Regions from separate parts of the Thioalkalivibrio sp. ALE16 genome, predicted to be linked through region 1. Evidence: predicted binding sites of a transcription regulator. Region 1 holds the regulator's gene; each other region holds the start of a gene.

Region 1 (7,177 bases):
CCGCCGAGGACGCGGAGATCCGCGCGCTCGCCAGCACGACCCAGCCCGGCGGCAACGCCACCAATACCGCGGCGATCCTGGCCCAGTTCGGGCACCGCCCGGGGCTGGCCGCGGTGATTGCCCGGGGCGCGGGCGGGGATGCCCTGGTCGAGCAGTTGCAGGCGCGCGGGCTGGACGTACAGCACTGCGTGCGGCGGCCCGGAGCGACGCCGACCTCGCATATCCTGCGTTCCCGGGCCACCGGCAGCCGTACCATCGTCCACCACCGCGATCTCCCCGAACTGGAGGAAGCGGATGTCTCCGGCGTGCCCTGGTCGGAATACGACTGGCTGCACTTCGAGGGCCGTAACCCCGAAGCCCTGGTCGCGATCCTGGCAGCCGCGCGCGCAAGTATCTTCGACCAGCCCGTATCGCTGGAGCTGGAGAAACCCCGTCCCGGCCTGGAGGCCTGCCTGGAGTATGCCGACGTCCTGATGCTTTCGCGGGACTGGGCCGCCACCGTGGCGGATACACCGGAGGACGCGCTGCGGCAGATGGCGAGCCGCTTCCCCGACCGCATCCTGACCGTGACGGCCGGAAGCGCCGGGGCCTGGCTGGCTGCCCGTGGCGCGATCCACCACTGTGCACCCCCGCCCGGTCTGCAGGTGGTGGACAGCGTGGGTGCGGGAGATGCCTTCAATGCCGGCCTGATCGATGCGCTGGTCTCCGGCACCCCCCCCGAGCAGGCCTTGTACGCGGCCGTGCGCCTGGCCGAGCGCAAGCTCGCGCAGCGCGGGTTCGAGGGGCTGGCGGCGGCGGTGTCCGACCTCGGTGCCGGGCCGGGTTAGGGCCGGGAGAAGGGGGATAGCCGCCTGTTCAGCGGCACACAGGCGTCAGTGGAGGGTCAGGCCTCTTCGCCGAAACGGTCGGCCACCAGTTCGGTCAGCGCGTCCAGCGCCTCGGGGGCGTCCTCGCCTTCGGTCTCGATGGTGATCTCGCTGCCCTGGGCCGCGGCCAGCATCATGACCCCCATGATGCTCTTGCCGTTGACCTCCTGCTGGTTGCGGGAGACGGTGACATCGGCGGCGTACTGGCTGGCCAGGCTGACAAACTTGGCCGCAGCACGCGCGTGCATCCCCAGACGGTTAACGATGGGGACTACGCGCTGCGGCATCGCTGCACTCCTGGTCGCAGAGAAGGATTCCGTCATGCCCGCCGGACAGGGCCTTGTTGACCAGCTCGGTCAGCGGGAGATGCTGGTAGTTGAGGACGCGGATCAGCATCGGCAGGTTGATCCCGGCGATCACGCGCGCGTTGGCCCCGCGAGCCACTCGGCTGGCGACGTTGGAGGGGGTGGAACCGAACATGTCGGTCAGGATCAGTACCCCGGCGCCGCTGTCCAGAGTGGTCAGGCGCTCGCGGGCGCGGGCCAGGACCTCGTCGGGGTCGTCGTTCTGGGACATCGCCATGGACTCGCAGTCATCGGGCAGGCCGCCAAGCATGCTTTGTGCGGTCTGCAAGAGGGTGTCGCCCAGGTTTTGATGCGTGATCAGAATGAGACCAACGCCCATGGATCTGCTCCAATTGCGGGTTCCGTAGGGGCCTGCCCCCGCGCTTCGTGGTTACTGCTTGCCCAGCTCGCGGTGACGGATGCTAACAGTAACATGTTCCCGGTCCCGCCACGCCCCCGCAAGGCGTTCGACCAGGTATACCGAGCGGTGTCGGCCACCGGTGCAGCCGATCGAGACCGTCACGTAACTGCGGTGGTCCTCCAGCAGCCGCGGGAGCCACTGCGAGAGAAAGCCCTGGATGCTGTCGAACATGGCCGCGACCTCCCCGTGCCCCTCGAGGAACTCGCATACGGCCGGGTCGCGGCCGGTCAGGCCGGCCAGCTCGCGTTCGTAGTAGGGGTTGGGCAGGCAGCGCACGTCGAATACGAAGTCCGAGTCCATCGGCGCGCCGTGCTTGAAGCCGAAGGACTGGAACAGCAGGGACAGCTCGTGCTCTCCGCGCTCGCCCATGCGGTCGCGCAGGGTACGGGCCAGGTCGTGCATCGACAGCCGCGAGGTGTCCACCGTTAGGTCGGCCTCCGCCGCGACGTGGCCCAGCCACTCGCGTTCGCGGTCGATGGCCTCCACCAGGGGCACGCCATCGCGCGCCAGCGGGTGACGCCGCCGGGTCAGGTGGTAGCGCCGCAGCAGTACGTCGCTTGAGGCCTGCAGGAACAGGACCTCCACCTGCAGGCCCTCCGCCCGTAGCCCGGCCAGCAGGCTGGCAAACCCCTTCAGGGCCTCCAGCCCGCTGCGCACGTCGACGCCCACCGCCAGATGGCGATCGCCCTCGGTGTCGTAGTGGCCCTGGCGCACCTGGCGGATCAGGTCCGGCAGCAGCGGCAGGGGGAGGTTGTCGACGCAGAAGTAGCCGGCGTCCTCCAGGGTGTGCAGGGCCACGGTCTTGCCGGATCCGGACAGACCGCTGACGATCAGCAGGCGCATGGCGGGCTCAGCCCTCCGGGTCCGGGTTAGGGACGGTCGTGGCGGGCACGGCCCGGTGGTAGGGCGGCTCCTCGGCCTCGCCGCTCATCTGCCGGCGCTGGCGGGCGCGCAGGTCATCCCCGGCGATGTAGCCCTGCATGTGCAGCATGTGGTTGCGCACGGCGGCCTCGATCATCACCGCGATGTTGCGACCCGGCGCCACCGGGAGGCTGATCAGCGGGATCCGCAGGCCAAGGATGTCGATCTCGCCGCGGCGGCCGTTCAGCCGGTCGTCGGGGACCGGCGAGGGCTCGCCGTGATCGCGCAGGTCGATGATCAGCCGCAGGTACTTGCCGCCCTTGATCGCGGAGTCGCCGTACATGGCGCGGATGTTCAGGACCCCCAGCCCGCGCACCTCGAGCAGGTCCTGGAGCAGGGCCGGGCAGTGACCGCGCACGATGTCGGGGGCAATACGCGCAAATTCGGGGGCATCGTCGGCGATCAGGCGGTGCCCGCGCGAGATCAGCTCCAGCGCCACCTCGCTCTTGCCGACGCTGGAGGCCCCGCTGATCAGGACACCGATGCCGAGGATCTCCATGAACACGCCATGGCGCACCTCGAAGTGCGCCAGACGCTGCTGCAGGAAGTAGCGCAGCAGCGCGATGATCTCGTGGCTGCTGGTGCTGGAACACAGGATCAGCGGCAGCGCCTCCTGCGGGGCATGGGGCATCTCCGAGAACGGGCAGGTGTCCTCGGCGAAGATCACCGCGGTGGTGCCGGTGCGGGCCATCTCCAGGATCAGGTCGTTGCGCTGGTCGTCGCTGAGGCCGGCGATGTAGCGGGCCTCGAAGTCCCCGATGACCTGGATGCGGTTGGGTCGGATCAGGTTGAGGTGGCCGGCCAGAGGCAGGTCATCCCCGTCCTCGCCGACCAGCTTGCGGTCGGGGGCGGCGTGCTCGCCATGCACGAAGCGCAGATCCAGGCGGTTGCCCATAGCCTGGATCAGGCTCTCCACGTTGATGTCGCGGGCAATCCCGCCTTCGCCCAGTGCCTCGTTCATGAGCAGGGCCGGCGGGGATCGGTGGCGTGGCAGGGTGCGGGGCGCACGGGATCAGCCCTCGCGGAAGCGGCGGACGAGTTCCTGTTCCAGGCTGGCGGCATCGCCGGCCCGGCGCAGGGCGGCAATGGTGTCCGGTTGCGAAAGCCCGCGCGCCAGCTGGGCCAGCAGGTCGAGGTGATCGCTGGTGGCGGCCTCCGGGACCAGCAGGGCGATCAGGATGTCGACCGGCTCGTGGTCCATGGCGTCAAAGTCGACGCCGCTCTCCAGGCGCAGGACGGCCACGCGCGGAGCCTCGAGATCGGCCAGGCGGCCATGGGGGATCGCAACCCCATGGCCCAGGCCGGTGGAGCCCAGCTTTTCGCGCGCGGACAGGGCCTCGAAGATCGCGGTGCTGCCCGGTCCGCCGGCATCACCGCCGCCGGCGAGGAGTTCCGACAGGGCCTCCAGGGCCCGCTTCTGACTGGAGCATTCCGGCTCCAGGCGGATGCGCTCGGCGGTGATCAGCTCGGCAATGGACATGGGTCAGGAGGCCTGCTCGCGGTTGCGCTGGGCGCCCTCGGCCCGGTGATGATCCTTGACCTTTTCCTTGTGCTTGATCAGCTGGCGGTCGACCTTGTCGATCAGCGCGTCGATGGCGGCGTACATGTCCTCGTGGGAGGCCTCGGCGTGGATGTGATTGCCGCTGACCTGGAGATTCGCCTCGGCCTTGTTGAACTGGTTCTGGGTCTTCTCGTGGGTCAGCACGACGTGCACGTCGATGACCTTGTCGAAGTGGCGCTCCAGCTTCGCGAACTTCTCGTTGACGTAGTCGCGCAGGGCGTCGGTGAGGTCCACATGGTGGCCGGTCAGGTTGATCTGCATGGTCGGGACTCCTTGGTTACTTGTGGCCGGTGGGCATGGAGGCCATCTGCCGGCGTTCGCTGGATGAAGGGATGTGCATCGCCTCGCGGTACTTGGCCACGGTGCGACGCGCCACATTGATGCCCCGGTCCGCCAGGATCTGGGCGAGCCGGGCATCGCTGAGCGGCTTGTTCGCGGGTTCGTCGTCGATCAATTCGCGAATCATGGCACGGATGGCGGTGGCGGAACACTCGCCACCGTCGTTGGTGCCGACGTGGCTGGAGAAGAAATACTTGAACTCGAAGACCCCGCGCGGGGTGTGCATGTATTTCTGGGTGGTCACCCGGGAGATGGTCGATTCGTGCATCTCCAGGATCTCGGCGATATCGCGCAGGATCAATGGCTGCATCGCGACCTCGCCATGTTCCAGGAAGCCTTGCTGGCGATGGACAATCGCCTCGGCAACGCGGAGCAGGGTGTCGTTGCGGCTGTGCAGGCTCTTCAGGAACCAGCGCGCCTCCTGCAGCTGGTCGCGCATGAAGGCACTGTCGCGGGCATCCGATACCTGGCGCACCATGCCGGCGTAGAGGTCGTTGATACGGATGCGTGGCGCGATCTCCGGGTTCAGCTCCACGCGCCAGCCCTCCGGGGTGTGGCGCACGTAGACATCGGGCACCACGTATTCGGAGGTGGCGGCACTGATCTGCGCGCCCGGTCGCGGGTTCAGGGTGCGGATCAGGTCCAGGGCGCGCGCCAGTTCGTCCGGGTCGCGCACACCCGACTGGCGTTGCAGGGCTTTATAATCGCGCTTGCCCAGGCTGTCCATGCCGTGTTCCAGGATCGCCCGGGCGGCCTCGCGGGCGGGGGCGTCCGGGGCCAGTTCGCGCAGCTGAATCTCCAGGCATTCGCGCAGATCGCGCGCGCCCACGCCCAGGGGGTCGCACTGCTGGATCCAGTGCAGGACTGCCTCGACCTCATCCACGCCGACGGGCTCTTCCTCGCCGCGGCTGATGGTCTCGGCCAGGGCCTCGAGGTCGCCTTCGAGATAGCCGTCGGGGCTGATCGCGTCGATCAGGGCCGCGCCGATGCGCTGGTCGCGCGGAGTCAGGTGGCTCAGGTGCAGCTGCCACAGCAGGTGGTCCTGCAGGCCCTCGCCGTCGTCGTCGCTGGTGTTTTCCAGCGGGTCGCGGTCATCCACGCCCTTGGGGGCGGGCGGCGGTTCGTAGATGTCGTCCCAGCGGCTGTCGGTGGTGAGCTCCTCGGGAATCACCTCATCGCTGGTGGTAGTGGCCTCCATGCGGTCGCCTTCCACCACCTCGCCCTCCGCGTCCAGGCGCTCGGCCCCGCCCATGTCGTCCTCGTCTTCCACCTGTTCCAGCATGGGGTTGCTCTCCAGCGCCTGCTGGATCTCCACCTGCAGCTCGAGCGTGGACAACTGCAACAGGCGGATCGCCTGCTGCAGTTGCGGGGTCATGGTGAGCGTTTGACCCAGCTGAAGATTCAGGCCGGGTTTCAGCATTGGCTGTGCGGGTCGCGGGTGACCATAAGAGCAATCTTAAATGCTGCCTCGTGGTTTGTGCACCGGCGCGGGTTGTGCGCGTGCCGGAATCACAGGCGGAAATTCTCGCCGAGATAGACCCGGCGCACCTGGGGATCGGCCAGTAGCTCGTCGGGTGTCCCGGCGGCCAGCAGGCGCCCCTCGCTCAGAATATAGGCCCTGTGGCAGATCCCGAGGGTTTCGCGCACGTTGTGATCGGAGATCAGAACACCGATGCCGCGCGCTGCAAGGTGGCGAATTACATCCTGGATATCGCCCACCGAGATCGGGTCCACCCCGGCAAAGGGCTCGTCCAGGCAGATGAATTGCGGGTCACCGGCCAGCGCCCGCGCAATCTCGGCGCGCCGACGTTCGCCGCCGGACAGCGCGATCCCGGGGCTGTGGCGCACGGTCTCGAGCTGAAACTCCTCGATCAGGGCGTCGCCGATACGCCGGCGTTCGTGGCGGTCCAGTCCGGGGCGCAGCTCCAGCACGGCCTGCAGGTTGTCCCACACGCTCAGGCGGCGAAAGATCGAGGCCTCCTGGGGCAGGTAGCCGAGACCGGCGCGGGCGCGCACGTGGATGGGCGCGCGGGTGATGTCGTGCCCGCCCAGGGTGATGCGCCCGGCGTTAGGGCGGATCAGCCCAACCAGGCTGTAGAAGCAGGTGGTCTTGCCGGCGCCGTTGGGACCCAGCAGGCCGACCACTTCACCGGGTGCGAGGTCGACATCCACCTGGTCGAGCACGGTGCGCTGGCCGTAGCGCTTGGTCAGTTCGCGCCCGATCAGGCGATCACGGGCCTCGGCGGGTGCCGGCGCCGGGCTGGTGGCGGGTGCGTTCATTCGTCGTCGCGTGGCTGGATGGTGATGCGTACGCGTTCGCTGTCGCCCTCGCCGCGTTCGGCCTCGATCACGTCGGTGGTCAGGTCGTAGGTGATGCGCTTGCCGCGCGCCTCTTCGCGGGTGGTGATCACATGGGCCTGGTCGGTGAGGATCATGCGGTCCTCGTTCAGCAGGTAGTCGATGCGCAGCGCGGTGGCGATGCGCATCTCGCCGGTCTCGGGGTCGGGGGATTCCAGGCGGGCCGGCTCGCCGTGGGCCTCCATCTCGTAGGGGCGACGATCCCGGGTGCGCACGTAGACCGTGTCGGCCTCCAGCGTCATGTCGCCGCGGATCACGATCACGTCCCCGGTGTAGGTGCCCAGGCCCTGGCGTTCGTCCATCTCCGCGCGGTCGGCGGTGATCTCCACCGGCAGCGAGGGTCCCGATCCCTGCTGGCCCAGGGCCG
Region 2 (7,177 bases), on a different contig from region 1:
GGGCTGGCGCGGCGTCGGTGGCGGGGGTGGGAGATCCCGGCTCTTCGCTTCGCTACGGCCGGGATGGCGGAGTGTGGGGGAGTGCAGCGGTGGGGAATCCGGATGTCCTGATGTGACCCCTTGACCCCTGTGGGAGCCTGCTTGCAGGCGAATGCTCCTGCCCGCGTCCGGCTCTGGCAGGGGCTTCGCCTGCAAGCAGGCTCCTACAAGGATGTTTCCACCGCGCACCTCCCTGTTCGTCATCCCGGAAACCGCGTAGCGGGTATCCGGGATCTTCAGGGCTGGCGTGGCGTTGGTGGCAGCGTCGGGAGATCCCGGCTCTTCGCTTTGCTGCGGCTGGGATGACGAGGTGTGGGGGAGCGCTGGACCTGGGGTGACGCGGGTGTGTGGGGGCGTGGTGTCCGGGGCGGATTGACGGGCGTGGGGGAAGGCTCTGACTGGGGTGTAGATGATGGTGGTGCGTGATGGTTGGTATGCCCAGGGCTGGGCGTGGGGTTGCCGTATGGGCCGGGGCCGGGCAGAAAAAAGGGCTCCGCGGAGGGAGCCCTTAACTCGGTGACCCCACAGGGGGGGGTGGCCACCAAGGCTGTTGGTGGTGCGTGTTATGCGGCCTGGCGGTGGGTGCTGTTGGAGCGGCGGCGCATGCCACCGACGCCGATGAAGCCCGCCAGGATCAGCAGGGAGAGGCCCATCAGCGCCAGGGTGCCCGGTTCCGGCACCGCGAAGCGCAGGCTGCCGTCGTGGGTCGACTGGGTCTCGCTGAAGAGGCCTTGCCCTTCGCGCTCGTCGCCATAGACGTTGTTGGCGTCATCGCCGAAGAACGTCACGGGACCGGGTTCCTGGATCGTGCCGGCGCTGGCAAAGGCCGAGACCATGAACGTCGGGGCGCCTTCTTCGTCTTCGATCAGGTCGGCGAAGTCGATGCCGTCAGCGGTGAACCAGAAGCCCGGGAGCACGCTCACGACCTGGAATTCGAAGGTGAAGGTCCCTTCGATGAAGTCCCCGCCCGCGCTGTCGAACTCCAGGATGCTGTTGCCGGACTTCAGGGCCAGCTCCATCACCTGTTCGCCAGCGCTGAAGTGGGCCGCCGCCGCTTCATAGTCCTGACCGAAGCCGGGATTCAGGTCGGAGACGAAGAGCTGGAAGTTGTCGGTGCCCACCGAGGTGTAGTTGGCGTTGACCACGTAGTTGTTTGCGGGGTTACCGTCGACGTAGCCGGCGCTGGCGACCACCCCGCGGAGTTCATCCCAGAGGAGCCCCATGGAGTATGTGGCCCCAACGAAGTCAGGCCCGGACTGGGGAGCAGATCCGCCGAGCGAGGTCCGGTAGGACCCGGCATCGCCGTAGCCTCGGTCATAGAAGACATCGCCGGCCTGCACCGGGTTCAACGGATCCTGAACGTACTGGAAGGTCTGGGTGTTCAGGTCGAACTGGATGCGGCGGATGTTTTCGGCCGAACCGCTGTAGTTCGTCGTGGCGTCGAGGTTGATGTCGAAGTCGATGATCTCTGCCGCTGTCGCCGTGCTCGCGCCGGCGGCGAACATGCCGACAAAGAGCGAAGCGAGAAGTACTTTTTTCGCGTTCATGGGGCTCTCCTGATGCTCAATTTACAGCGATTCAACCATCGCCGGGGTCTGGCCTGGTGGCCGTGTCTGTTGCTTTCGGTTGAATACAAAGCAGGCTCCGTGCCAATTTCCAGGCTCAGGGCGGATGGGTCGCAAGGCATTGAAAAGAACGGAGAAAATTGGGGGTCAGCTGCTGGGCCATGGACCGCGTGATCGCAGGAGGGTCTTCTGGCCGGGGAACTGTAAAGGGTGTCGACGAGCGGGCCGGCTGGATGAGGCCGTCAGGACGCCCGAAACCGGAGAAACCGGTAAAGAATGTGCAAAAACATAGGGTTGTGCGGATCACTTGGCTTGTAAAGCATCTCGACAGGCCGGTCGCCAGAGGCGCGGCCGGGGCTCGGTCAGGCCGTGCGGGCCCGCGCGAGCCGGTGCCCGACGACCAGCAGGGCCGGTAGTACCAGCAGGTCGAACAGTAGCGCCGCGATCAGCCCGAAGGCGGTCAACCAGCCAAAGGCGGCCGTGGGCTGGAAGTCGGACAGGGCCAGCAGCAGGAACTGGCCCACCAGCACGATGGTGGTGGCGGTGATCGCGCGCCCGCTTCGGCGGAAGCTGCGGGCGAGCGCCCAGGCGACCGGACTGCCCCGCCCGCGGCGCTGGCGATAGTTGTGCAGGATGTGGATGGTGTCGTCCACGGCGATGCCGATGGCGACACTGGCAATCATGGCCGTGGCCATGTCCAGCCAGATGCCGAGCAGGCCCATCAGGGCGAAGATCATCGCCACCGGTGCCAGGTTGGGGATCATGCTGAGCAGCGTCAGCGGGATCGAGCGCCACATCAGCAGCATCAGCAGCGTGATCATCGCGGCCACGGCATACAGGCTGTGCAGCTGCCCCTCGATCAGTAACCGCTCCTGGTCCGCGAACAGTCGGGCCATCCCGGCCATGTCCCATTCCAGGTCGGCTGGCGGGTTGGCCTCCAGGTGGTCGCGCAGGTCGTCCATCAGCGCGTTGATGGCCCGTGCCCCGTGGGCGTTCAGGTTGAGCAGGATGCGGCTGCGTTCGAAGTCGCGGTCGACGGCATCGAACAGGTCGCGGCCGTCGTAGATGAACAGGTACTGGGCGACCAGGTTGGGGTCGTCCGGGATGCGCCGGAAGGCCGGGTCTTCCTCGTTGAAGGCCCAGTGCATCTCGGCGACGAGATCCGGCAGGGACAGGCTGTAGTCCACCTCGGGACGCTGGTCCAGCCAGTCCTGCACGCGCTGGATGGCCTGCATGCGTTCCGGGTCCTGCAGGCTGTCCCAGTCCGGCCCGTCGAACACCACCTCCAGTGCCATCACCCCGGAGAGTTCGTTCTCCACCGCACGGGTCGCCTGGGTGATCGAGTGGTTGTCGTCGAAGAAGGCGTAGAGATCGGTTTCGACCTCGACATGCCGGATCTGCGGGATGGCCAGCGCCAGCAGGATGGCCGTGGCCAGCAGGACCCAGCCGGCCCGGCGGATCGCCAGGTGTGCCGCCAGCGCCGTCACGCGGTCCAGCAGGCGCAGCCCGCGCCGGGGCGCGAGCCAGTTGCCACGGTCCCAGCGCACCATGATCGCCGGCAGGATCAGCAGCACGACCGCTGCCGCGACGAGGACGCCAAAGGCCCCGATCAGGCCGAAGGTCTCGATCGGCCGGATGCTGCTGACCTGCAGCGAGGCGAGCCCCGCCGCCGTGGTCAGCGCCATGAACCACGTGGGCCGGGCCACGGCGGAAAGCGCCGCTTCCACTCGCGCGCGCCCCCGGTGGCCACGTTGCGCGGCGTGCAGCATGGCGTTGAAGAAGTGCATCAGCATCGCCACCGTCAATGCGGTCAGCAGGGGCGGCAGGATGGCGGAGATCAGTGTGAACGGCCGGTCGAGCAGGATCAGCAGGGCGATCGCGGGCCCGGTGACCGCGCTGATCGTGGCAGCGGACAGCACGACCACCAGCGGGCGCCGGAACAGCCACCACAGCAGCAGGAGGCTGATGGTCATGGTGCCCGGAACCAGGAAGGCGAGGTCCTTGACCATCGCCCGGAGCTGCGCGACATCCAGGGCGATATGGCCGGCGATGGCGGTCAGATCGCCTTCCAGGTCGTGCTCGGCGATCCGGTCGCGGAGCAGGCGTTCCAGCTGCAGGCGCTGCAGGCTGTTTTCCAGCGCGTGCGGGCGCACGACCACCGCCAGGACCTCGCCGTCGGGGCCGGCTACCAGGCCGGGGGCGAAGCGGTCACGCAAGACCCGCTCGCGCCATTCATCGGCCGTGCGTTCGTCCAGCGCGCGGCCGTCCACCAGGCGGTCCACGGTGAAGCCGTCGGTCGTGGCCCGAATGTGGTCCAGGGTGGTGACCGACAGGACCCGTTCGACGCTCGGGTCGGCCTCCATGTCGCGCACCAGCGCGTCGATGCGTTGCAGGAAATCGGCCTCGAACAGCTCGCTGCCGGTAAACAGGCCGACCAGTACCTGATCCTGAGGGAAGCGTTCGCGCAGTTCGCGATCGAAGGTGACGGCCGCGGCATCCTCGGGGAAATAGGACTCGGGGGCGTTATCCAGGTTGACCTGCAGGAGAACGGGGCCGGGCAGGAAGAGCAGCAGGACCAGGATGCCCAGTGCCAGTCGCGGGCGCCCCAGCAACCAGCGCATCAGAACTGCCCCCGCCAGCCGGTGACGAGCATGCGGTTATCGCGGTAGAAGCCCCCGGCCGTGCCCTCGGCCCCGTCCAGCCAGTGCAGGCCGATATAGAATTCCATGGGTTCGCGGGCGATCCATGCCAGTTCCGGGTTCAGGTAGACGTCGCGGCGGTTGAGCCCGATCGAATAGCGCAGGCGCGCCCGCCAGTTGTAGTCGGCAAACGGGCTCTCCAGTTCTCCGGTCAGGAAGTAGCTTTCGCGCGCATCCAGCATGTCGCCGGCGTTCAGCAGGTGCTGGCCCGCCAGCTGGGTGGTCATGCGGAAGTCCCCGTCTCCGGGGAAGCCCTCGGCGCCGACCACCCAGTCGACCCCCTCCACCGTGGTCTGGCGCAGGTCATCCGCGCGAGTCACCGGTACGTCGCTCAGCCAGGCGGCCTCGGCGCGCCAGGTCCAGGCGCCGGTGGCAAAGGCGGTGTCGCCGCCCACCACCCAGGTCCGCGGGTGGACGGCCTCCAGCGTCGGGTCCCCGGGTGGCTGGCCGGCAAGGATGGCCTGGCGGGTGTCGGTATCGAAGCGGTAGTAGGGCTGCGAATGCCGGGCCCGCTGGACGGTGACGGCGAAATCGGCGCCGCGGCCGGAGCGCCCCAGGCGCACGCCGGCGCCGCCGTTGCCGGAGACATCGTCGTCCAGCGCGGCCTGCTGGATCACCGGCGCCAGCGCCGGGTCCTGTGGCAGCCCCAGCAGGCGTCCGCGGTTGCGGTCCACCGGGTGCCAGAGGCTGTCAAGGTCGGGCAGCTCCGCCGGCCGGAACAGGGGCAGGAAGACCAGGTCCGCATGCCACGGCCCCTGGAAGAATTCCGCGCGGATCGCCGGGTTCGCGCGGCGCCGTTCGCCGTACGGGTCCAGGCCGAAGCGGGTCAGGTCCTTGGTGCTGAGCCGGTCGGTGGGCGGGATCTCGTCCACCCGTCCCCACAGGATGCGCTGGGTGCCCACGGTGACGCGCGTACGATCGCCCCGGTAGCGCAGGAAATTTTCGTCATAGTCGGCGCGTGCGCGGGTGGTGCTCGGGTAGTCGCCGCCCTGCTGGGCCTGGATGTCCGCGCGCGCGCCCAGGCGCAGCTCCCAGGCCTCGTTCAGGTCGCGGCGGGCACTGACCACGCCGCGACCGTGCTGCACATGGTCCACGGGGCGCCCGGATGTGCCCAGCACGCCCAGTTCGATGCGGGCGTCCTCTACCCGCAGGTCCCAGGCGGCGGCGCCGGTCTGGGTGTCCGCGTCCGCATCCTCGGCCGACTCCTCGCCGAATACGAACGCGCGCTGTGCTTCGTCTTCGGCATCACCGTTTGGGGTGTCGCGCGACGGTGCCGGAGTGTCAGGCGCGGCGTCGCTCGCGGGAGCGGAGGATGCGTCGGCGACGGCGACGGGCGCAGCGGCGGACCCAGCCGTGGGCATGTCCGGGACCTGCAGCACCGCGCCGGCGCGCAGGGTATGCACGTCGCCGTCGAAGGCGTGCGGATTGTGTTCGAACAGGCGCTGGACCATCTTCCGAGTGGGGATGCGCGGGTCCGGGCGCAGGCGCTCGGCCACGCTCCACAGGGTGTCGCTGGCGCGCACGGTGTAGTAGTTGCCGGCGCCCGGGATGGGCGCGGGTTCGGTGCGCGCAAGCTCGTCCGGCGCGGGCGGCTGGAGCGTCGCCCCGGCCTTCAGGCCCTCGGGCCCGCCGTCAAAGGCATCCGGGTTGCGGGCATACAGCGCCTGCGCCATGGCCTGGATGCGGACGGACGGGTCGGGGCGCAGATCGCGGGCGATGCTCCAGAGGGTGTCGCCCGGCTGCACGGTATAGGGGGCCGGCGCCGCGGCGGCCAGCGGCATTGGCCCCAGCACCAGCAGCCCGGCGAGCACCGTGGCGCACCATCCCCCGGGCCGGGGCGTGGGCGCTTCATGGGCGATAGGGGCGCGCAAGGCTCGGGTCCGATAGGCCGCGGAGGGTGAATAGCTCGTCCGGGAGACCGCTATTGTAGGTCACGTCCTCGACCTCGAGGATGGTGGTGCGGCCGCTGGCAAGATCGGTCATGGAGCTGCGGGTTACCGTCCAGTAGCCCTGGATCTCCTCGATCCGCTGTACCTCCAGGCGCTTCGCGGGCTCGTCGCCCCCTTCGTACAGGTCGATACGCAGCGGCAGGAGGGTCTCCTCGTGGATCCAGCTGACTCGCTTGCTGTAGACGGAGTTGCCGCTGTCCACGGGCACGCTCTCGAGCACGGTGACCGGGGTGCCCTCGTAGGTATCCTCGCCCAGGATGCGGTGGTGGTCCTTGTGCGGTTCGCGGTCTTCCAGGTCCTCGAAGTAGAGCTCGGACTGCACGAAGCTGCCGCCCCGGTTCTCGCTGCTGATGCGGCGCTCGCGCTGGATCGCGGGCAGGTAGAGCCACTGGTCGACATCGCCGCCCGGGTGGTTGTGGACCAGGATGGCCGTGTCGGCAATGTTGCGCGGCGACGTAAAGCGAATGAGGTTGCGGCTGGCACCGGGCTCGTCGCCATCCAGCCGGTACTCGTAGCTTTCGCGCACGCGCTCGCGGCGGCCGCCGCCGGTGAGTGTCATGATCCCCCGGGTGACGGCGTCGTCCCCGTCCGGGCGCTCGTGGACGGCGCGGGCCAGCTCGCGCGCCGCGGATTCCTCCGCCAGCGCCGTGGCGGGCAGGGTGGCCACCGCGAGCAGGAGGCCCGCGCCGAGGAACATGGCGGTCCGGTTCATCATGGCGTCATTGTACCTCCGGGTTCGCGGCCCGCTGGTGCGCGCGCTGGGCGCGCAGTCGCCGGCGGGCGATCCGGATCAGCAGGCGGTGGAGCGGGTTGCGATTGCCCCCGGGGCGCCAGGTGCGGGCGAGGCGCTGGCGGTAGGCGTCGAAGTGCACGCCCCGCGGGGCCCAGGTCAGCGCACCGCGCCCCAGCAGCAGCTTGAGCACCT
Region 3 (7,177 bases), on a different contig from region 1:
TGCGCAACATCGGCGGCTACAACAAGAAGGTGCGTGATGCCCAGGCCGCCGGCGAGCCCCTGAAGGATCCGCTGTTCAAGCCCGAGGAAGCGATTACCGAGACCGAGGCGCCGGAGCTGGAGCCGCTGCCGTTTATCGTGATCGTGGTCGACGAGTTTGCCGACATGATCATGGTGGTCGGCAAGAAGGTCGAGGAGCTGATCGCGCGCCTGGCACAGAAGGCCCGTGCCGCCGGCATCCACCTGATCCTGGCCACCCAGCGCCCGTCGGTGGACGTGATCACCGGCCTGATCAAGGCGAACATCCCGACCCGCATCGCCTTCCAGGTTTCCTCGCGCGTGGACTCGCGCACCATCCTCGACCAGATGGGCGCGGAACACCTGCTGGGCCACGGCGACATGCTCTACCTCCCGCCCGGCAAGGCCATGCCCGAGCGCGTGCACGGGGCCTTCGTTGGCGACAACGAGGTGCACCAGGTGGTCGAGTACCTGAAATCCACCGGCGAGCCGGACTACAACGAGTCGATCCTCGAGGAGCCCGAGGCGGGTGCGGCCAGCATCCCCGGGCTGGAGTCGCCCGAGGGGGGCGAGAGCGAGTCGGATCCGCTGTATGACCAGGCGGTGCAGGTAGTGATCGAGTCGCGCAAGGCCTCGATCTCGTTCGTCCAGCGGCGCCTCAAGATCGGCTACAACCGCGCTGCGCGCATGGTCGAGGACATGGAGGCCGCCGGCCTGGTCAGCCCCGTCCAGTCGAATGGTAACCGCGAGGTCCTGGTGCCCGGGCCGAACGACTGAGCACCTTGAACCCCGGCGCAGCGACAGGGTCCATGTTCCCGATCGGTGACGTGGTGCGCCATCCCCGAACGATACATTCACGCCCGGTTAAGCGACCGGGCGCAGGATGAGGTCAACCATCCTTCCGGAGCTTGCATGAACGTTCGTCTTCTTCCCCGCTTGCTGGTGGCCGTGGTCGTCGCGACCGTGCTGTTCGCCGGCGCCGTGCAGGCGGCTGACCGCACGCCCGCCGCGGATGCCCGCGCCGCGCTGGATCGCTTTGTCGACGGGCTGGAGAGCTTCTCCGCCGTGTTTACCCAGACGGTGCGCGACGACACGGGGTACGTGCTGCAGGAGTCCGACGGGCGCATGCAGCTGGGCATGCCCAACCGCCTGCACTGGGAGGTGACCGAGCCGTTTCCGCAGACCATCGTCTCCGACGGCCAGGACCTGTGGATGTACGACCCGGACCTGTCGCAGGCCACGGTGCGCCCGCTGGGCGATGCCTTCGATGCGACCCCGATCGCCGCGATCACTCAGCCGGAGCGCCTGGACGAACACTTCCGCATGTCATTGCAGCCGGTGCCGGGGGGCGACGCCCTGCGCCTGGTGCTGGTGCCGCGCAACGAGCAGGCCGATTTCACCAGCCTGGACCTGGACTTGACCGCGGAGGGGGATCTCACCCGCATGGCCTTCCGCGACATCTTCGGCCAGGAGACCGTGATCCGCTTCCACGAGACCGAGCGCAACGCGGACCTCGACCCGGCCATCTTCACCTTCGACCCACCCTCCGGCACCGACATCTACCGCCCGTAACCAAGCCCGCGTCCTGTTGTTCACCACGAAGCGCACGAAGGCACGAAGAAGGTCAAGGGCGTTTACAGGAAGGTGGGGAAACTGCAAGGAGGTCGCTGGAAGTGTGGCGCTTTGGTTTGAATCCCGACGGCCCGGGCTACGTGACGACGTTGGTGTAATCCCGACCCCCCGCAACGCCGAACCATCCGTCATGGTGTGTCTGGACAGACGCCCTGCGCGCTGTCATTCCGGCCGGAGCGTTCGTACATCCCTTTTGCCGTGGATGTTCCCAACCCCAACACCAGCCCTTCTCCGTGTTCTCTGTGCCCTCCGTGGTGCAATCCGGCCTTGACCTTCTTCGTGCCTTCGTGCGCTTCGTGGTGAAAAAAGGGTTTTCGCCCGAAGGGTTACAATCTCCGTTATGAGCGATTCCCCCGAAGGCGATCTGTTCGGTCCGGATCCGGACATGGCTTCGCCCGAACCTGAACCGGAGCCGCCCCCGGCTGGCCCCGACCCGACCGCGCCGCTGGCCGAACGCATGCGTCCGGCGCGGCTGGACGAGATGGTCGGCCAGGACCACCTGGTCGGCCCGGATGCCGCCCTGCGCCAGGCGATCGAGCAGGGCCAGACGCCGTCGATGATCCTGTGGGGCCCGCCCGGCTGCGGCAAGACCACGCTGGCGCGACTGGTGGCCGCGGCCGGCGCCCAGCGACTCGTCACGCTGTCCGCCGTGCTGGCCGGGGTGAAGGACGTGCGCGCCGTTGTGGAGTCCGCGAAGGCGCGCCGGCGTAACGGCGTCGGCACGCTGCTGTTCATCGACGAGATCCACCGCTTCAACAAGGGCCAGCAGGATGCGCTGCTGCCGCATATCGAGGACGGCACGCTGACCTTCGTCGGCGCGACCACCGAGAACCCTTCGTTTGCCCTGAACAGCGCACTGCTGTCGCGGGCGCGGGTCTATCGCATGGAGGCGGTGGGGGCGGATGCGGTCGAGTCCCTGATCGAGCGCGCCCTGGAGGATCCGGAGCGAGGCCTGGGCGGGCGCGGCCTGACCCTGGAACCGGAGGAGCGCCAGCGCCTGGCGCGGGCCGCGGACGGGGATGCCCGGCGCGCACTGAACTGGCTGGAGACCGCCTCCGATCTCGCCCGCGACGGGGCCATTACCGGTGATGCCCTGCGCGCGGTCATGGGCGCGCAGTCCCTGGCCTTCGACCGCCAGGGCGATGCCTTCTACGACCAGATCTCCGCCCTGCACAAATCGGTTCGCGGCTCGGATCCGAATGCCGCCGTGTACTGGTTGACCCGCATGCTGGATGCCGGATGCGACCCGGACTACCTGGGCCGGCGCCTGCTGCGTATGGCTTACGAGGACATCGGCCTTGCCGCGGTCGGGCTGGGCGCGCGGGTACTGGCCGCCTGGCAGACCATGGAGCGTTTGGGGCGGCCGGAGGGCGACCTGGCGCTGGTGCAGGCGGTGATCGAACTGGCCGCCGCACCCAAGAGCAACAGCGCCTATGCGGCCCTGAACGAGGCACGTTCGGCGATCGGTGATAGCGGCAGCGCGGGTGTGCCGCTGCACCTGCGCAACGCGCCGACCGAGTTGATGCGCGAGGAGGGCTTCGGTGCGGGATATCGCTACGATCACGACGAACCGGATGGTTTCGCGCGCGGTCAGGTGTACCTGCCGGAAGGCCTCGAGGACGCGCGCTTCTACCGCCCGCGTCGGGATGGCACCGAGCGGGCGCTGGCGGAGCGCCTGGACCGTCTTCGCGGCGATGGCGAAGGGTCCGGAGAGGAGGGCTGACGGGGCATGATGATCCGGCATCACAAGCGCTCGCTCGTGCTCGCGGCGGTCCTGTTCGGGATCTCGCTGGCGTGGATCCTGCTGACCACCGAGTGGCCCAGCCTCGGGTTCCCGCTGGGCGAGCTGGAGGCCTGGCTGCGTGGCTGGGGTGCGGGTGCCTACCTGGTGTTTGTGCTGGCCTTCATGGTGCTGGCCCTGTTCCCGCTGCCCAGTACCTTCTGGATCCTGCTGGGCGGGGCGTTGTTCGGGCCTTTCACCGGCGGCGCCCTCAGCCTGCTGGCGGCCACCCTGGCGGCGGTCATCGCCTTCATGCTGGCCCGCACCTGGTTGCAGCCCTGGCTGGTCCCGCGCATGGGGCCGCGCAGTGCCCGACTGCGCGAGGATGTCGAGGCCGAGGGCTGGCGGGTGGTGGCCCTGACCCGGCTGGTGCCGGTGTTCCCGTTTGCGCCTACGAACTATGCCCTGGGGCTGGTGCGCCTGCCGCTTCCCGTGTTTGCACTGACGACCGTGTTGGCCCTGATCCCGGGCCTGTTCGCCTATGCCTGGCTGGGCCATGCCACCCGCGCGATGGCCAGCGGGGCCGACAGCGGCGTGCAGCTGGGTCTGGCGCTGCTCGCGGTATTGGCGTTGCTTCTGTTGCTGCCGCGCCTGGTGCGGCGCATCTGGTTGGGGCAGAAGACGCTGCGCGCCGAGACCTCGCTGGTTTCAGACCCAGGCGAGCAGGACTCCGAGGCCCAGAGCGAAGAACAGCAGCGCGGCGAGCGCGCGTAGCAGCCGCAGCGGCAGGTGGCAGGCGAAGCGCTGGCCCAGCCAGACCACCGGCGCATTGGCCAGGACCATGCCGATGGTCGAGCCGATCACGACCAGGATCAGGTTGTCGAAGGTCGCGGCCAGCGCGCCGGTGGCCACCTGCGTCTTGTCGCCCATCTCGACCAGGAAGAACAGCACCGTGGTGGTCCAGAACACCCCGTGCTTCGAGGTGGCCGGCAGCTCGTCCTCGCCATCCGGGACCAGTACCCAGGCGGCCATGATGATGAAGCCGATCCCCAGCCCCCAGCGCAGCCATTCGTCCGGCACGCTGGCGCCGATCCAGACCCCCGCCAGCGCGGCGAGAAAGTGATTGGCCAGGGTCGCCACCACGATGCCCCAGATGATGGGCCAGGTCTGCTGGTAGCGGCAGATCAGGAGCAGCGCGAGGAGCTGGGTCTTGTCACCCATCTCGGCGATGGCGACGATGACGGTAGAGACGAGCAGGGCTTCCATGACGGTCTTCCGGGCCGGGTGGGTGTGCAAGACACGTGACATCGCACCACCCACCCGGCCACGGATCGGGGCGCCATGCCACAGGTCTCGCGGGGCCCGGTGCCGCATCGGCGGCGGGGCTGTCTGCACCACGGTCCTCCGAGCGGAGGATCGAATCTGTTGATGCAGACCCCGGTGAGGCCAGGCCACCCGGGTCGCTACTCCCCTGAAGCTGGCAGGATTCTAGTCATCCAGGTCCGCGCGGGCAAGGACGATCGCGGCTCCGGGCTGCGCCGCCGCCGGGGCTTGGGTAGCATGCGCGCGATGAAAACCTTCGTTCACTGGGTCGATCGCGCACCCCTGTGGCTGTTTGCCCTGCTGGTTGCGACCGTCGGCCTGGCCCCCTGGACCCCCGAGCCGCATGTTGCGGAGAAACTGCGCTGGCTGTTCGCCGGTGAGCTGACGCGGCTACCGGACATTCTTGACCTGGTCCTCCACGCCACACCGTGGCTGTTGATGGCCTTCAAGCTCTACCGCAACAGCGTCACGGCCCGCGGCACCCCCTGACCCGAGTGTTTCCCCGCCGCTTGTGGGAAATCGACGCCGCGATCACCGGCCGCTACCGTTTTCGCACCTTTTCAACCCCGGGAGACTCCCATGCGCTTTATTGTTGCCGTCACCGCCGGTACCGACGACCCGACCCGCGCCACGCTTGGCATGATCGCCGCCAATGTGGCCAAGCAGCAGGGCCACGATGTTACCGTCTGGCTGCAGGGCGAGGCGGTGAACATCGCCAACCGCAACGTGTACGACAAGATCGTCGGCCACAACATGCCGGCAATGAAGGACATCGTGGATTCGCTGGTCAGTGAAGGCGTCCCGTTCTGGGCCTGCGAGGCCTGCGCCAAGGGTCGCGACGTCGGCGAGCACAACTTCCTGCCGAACGCCGAGATGGCCGGCATGGGCCACTACGTCCAGGCCGTCGCCGAGTTCGACCGCTCCATGAGCTTCTGATCGGCCGTGCCGTTCCGCGGGCGGGGCGTGATGCCCCACCCGTTTTTGTTTGTACCCCCGCTGCCAGTCGATCGAACTGGCACATCGCATGCTTGTTTGTTCCGGGAGTGATTCACGGACGACGAGCATGACCCAGAACACATCCCCTAATTTTTCCCTCGAAGAGTCCATTGGCGATTTCCTGGTCGCCTCGCGCAAGTGCGAGGTGGTGAGCCTGGAGCGCCTGCTGGAGGCGGTGCAGCTGGTCGGGCGCATCCGTGCGCTGGTGCATGCCCTGCAGCGCGAGCGCGGGGCCTCCAGCCTCTGGATCGGGTCCGGCGGCCAGCGCTATACCCGCGAACTGGAGCAGTACCGGGCCGAGTCGGACGCCGCCGCGGCCGCGTTCCGCGAGCACCTGGATGGCTGGCTGGCCCCGGACGCCTGCGCCCATGGCCGTAGCCGGCTGCTGGGGCGCATGGCGCTGGCGCTGCATGGCCTGTCCGGCCTGGGCAGCCTGCGCGAGGAGGTCCTGGAGCTGACCCTGAGCCCGATGGACTCGACCCGCGGCTTCAGCGAGCTGATTCGCGCCCTGATGGCCCTGGTGTTCGAGGCTGCGGATTCGGCGACCGATCCCGAGGTCTCGCGGGCCCTGGTGGCCCTGCTGAACTTCATGCAGGGCAAGGAACTGGCAGGGCAGGAGCGCGCGATCGGGGCCGCCGGGTTTGGCGCCGCGAACTTCGAGCCCGAACTGCGCCAGGCGCTGGTCCATCGGATCGATGCCCAGGAACGGGCGTTCCGCATCTTCTCCGAGTTCGCGGCACCGGCGGCCTGTGCCGCCTGGCGCGAGCTGCAGACGGCGGCCTTCGCCGCCGACATCGAGCGTCTGCGCCGCCGGGCCTGTACCGAGGTCTCCGGGCACCACGACCCCGCCCGGGCCGAGGAATGGTTTGCCTGTACCACCGCGCGCATCGACGCGATGAAGGAGATCGAGGATCTGCTGGAGATGCACCTGAACGAGTGCTGCTCGGCACGCATCACGGCGGATCGCGCGGACCTCGGCGCGGTGCGTGACCGGGTCGCGCAACTCGCCGAGTCGGAACTGCGCGACAGCGTCCCGTATGCGGTGTTCTTCGGCGCGCCGGAGGGCCTGGAGCCCGCGCAGGAGGAGGGCGATGCCGCACTCAACGTACCGATCGTCGGACACTCGGTGATGGACCTGGTGCAGCGCCAGGCGGCCCGGCTGCAGTCGGTGGAGGACGAGCTGCATGCGGCACGCCAGGCCCTGGCCGAGCGCAAGACCATCGAGCGCGCCAAGGCGCTGCTGATCCAGCACCGCGGCCTCAGCGAGGACCAGGCCTACAAGCTCCTGCGCCAGACGGCGATGAACCAGAACCGGCGCCTGGCCGAGGTCGCCGAGGCGACCGTCGCGATGTCCGACCTGCTGGGCAAGGGCGGCCTGTAGCTAACTCCCCGGGAAATGGATGCCGGCCCTGTGGGAGCGGGCTTGCCCGCGAAGCCCCTGCCAGTGTCCGCGACTGGCAGGGGCTTCGCCGCCAGGGCGGCTCCTACA

Evidence for each region. The regulator sigma-54, encoded in region 1, starts transcription at its own class of promoters, with help from an activator protein. The targets are predictions, from matches to a motif close to TGGCANGNTNCNTGCTT.
Region 2: F627_RS0103600 (PEP-CTERM sorting domain-containing protein) is a predicted target of sigma-54. The motif match lies at 1,675-1,691, and genes of this name have one in related genera.
Region 3: F627_RS0102145 (nitrate regulatory protein) is a predicted target of sigma-54. The motif match lies at 5,706-5,722, and genes of this name have one in related genera.

What each region holds. Positions count from the first base shown of each region.
Region 1 covers NZ_KB906360.1:59,757-66,933, forward strand. Annotated here, with positions in the region: gene F627_RS0107430 (PfkB family carbohydrate kinase) at 1-827, shown strand, start outside; gene F627_RS0107435 (HPr family phosphocarrier protein) at 884-1,153, opposite strand; gene F627_RS0107440 (PTS sugar transporter subunit IIA) at 1,125-1,550, opposite strand; gene rapZ (RNase adapter RapZ) at 1,602-2,474, opposite strand; gene hprK (HPr(Ser) kinase/phosphatase) at 2,482-3,513, opposite strand; gene F627_RS0107455 (PTS sugar transporter subunit IIA) at 3,565-4,032, opposite strand; gene hpf (ribosome hibernation-promoting factor, HPF/YfiA family) at 4,036-4,374, opposite strand; gene F627_RS0107465 (RNA polymerase factor sigma-54) at 4,391-5,872, opposite strand; gene lptB (LPS export ABC transporter ATP-binding protein) at 5,962-6,732, opposite strand; gene lptA (lipopolysaccharide transport periplasmic protein LptA) at 6,729-7,177, opposite strand, start outside.
Region 2 covers NZ_KB906356.1:24,445-31,621, forward strand. Annotated here, with positions in the region: gene F627_RS0103600 (PEP-CTERM sorting domain-containing protein) at 603-1,586, opposite strand; gene F627_RS0103605 (RND family transporter) at 1,967-4,225, opposite strand; gene F627_RS0103610 (LysM peptidoglycan-binding domain-containing protein) at 4,225-6,114, opposite strand; gene F627_RS0103615 (outer membrane lipoprotein-sorting protein) at 6,152-6,967, opposite strand; gene F627_RS0103620 (ThiF family adenylyltransferase) at 6,972-7,177, opposite strand, start outside.
Region 3 covers NZ_KB906355.1:33,351-40,527, forward strand. Annotated here, with positions in the region: gene F627_RS0102110 (DNA translocase FtsK) at 1-794, shown strand, start outside; gene lolA (outer membrane lipoprotein chaperone LolA) at 930-1,589, shown strand; gene F627_RS0102120 (replication-associated recombination protein A) at 1,990-3,372, shown strand; gene F627_RS0102125 (TVP38/TMEM64 family protein) at 3,379-4,143, shown strand; gene F627_RS0102130 (TMEM165/GDT1 family protein) at 4,078-4,635, opposite strand; gene F627_RS0102135 (hypothetical protein) at 4,939-5,181, shown strand; gene F627_RS0102140 (DsrE family protein) at 5,272-5,628, shown strand; gene F627_RS0102145 (nitrate regulatory protein) at 5,756-7,069, shown strand.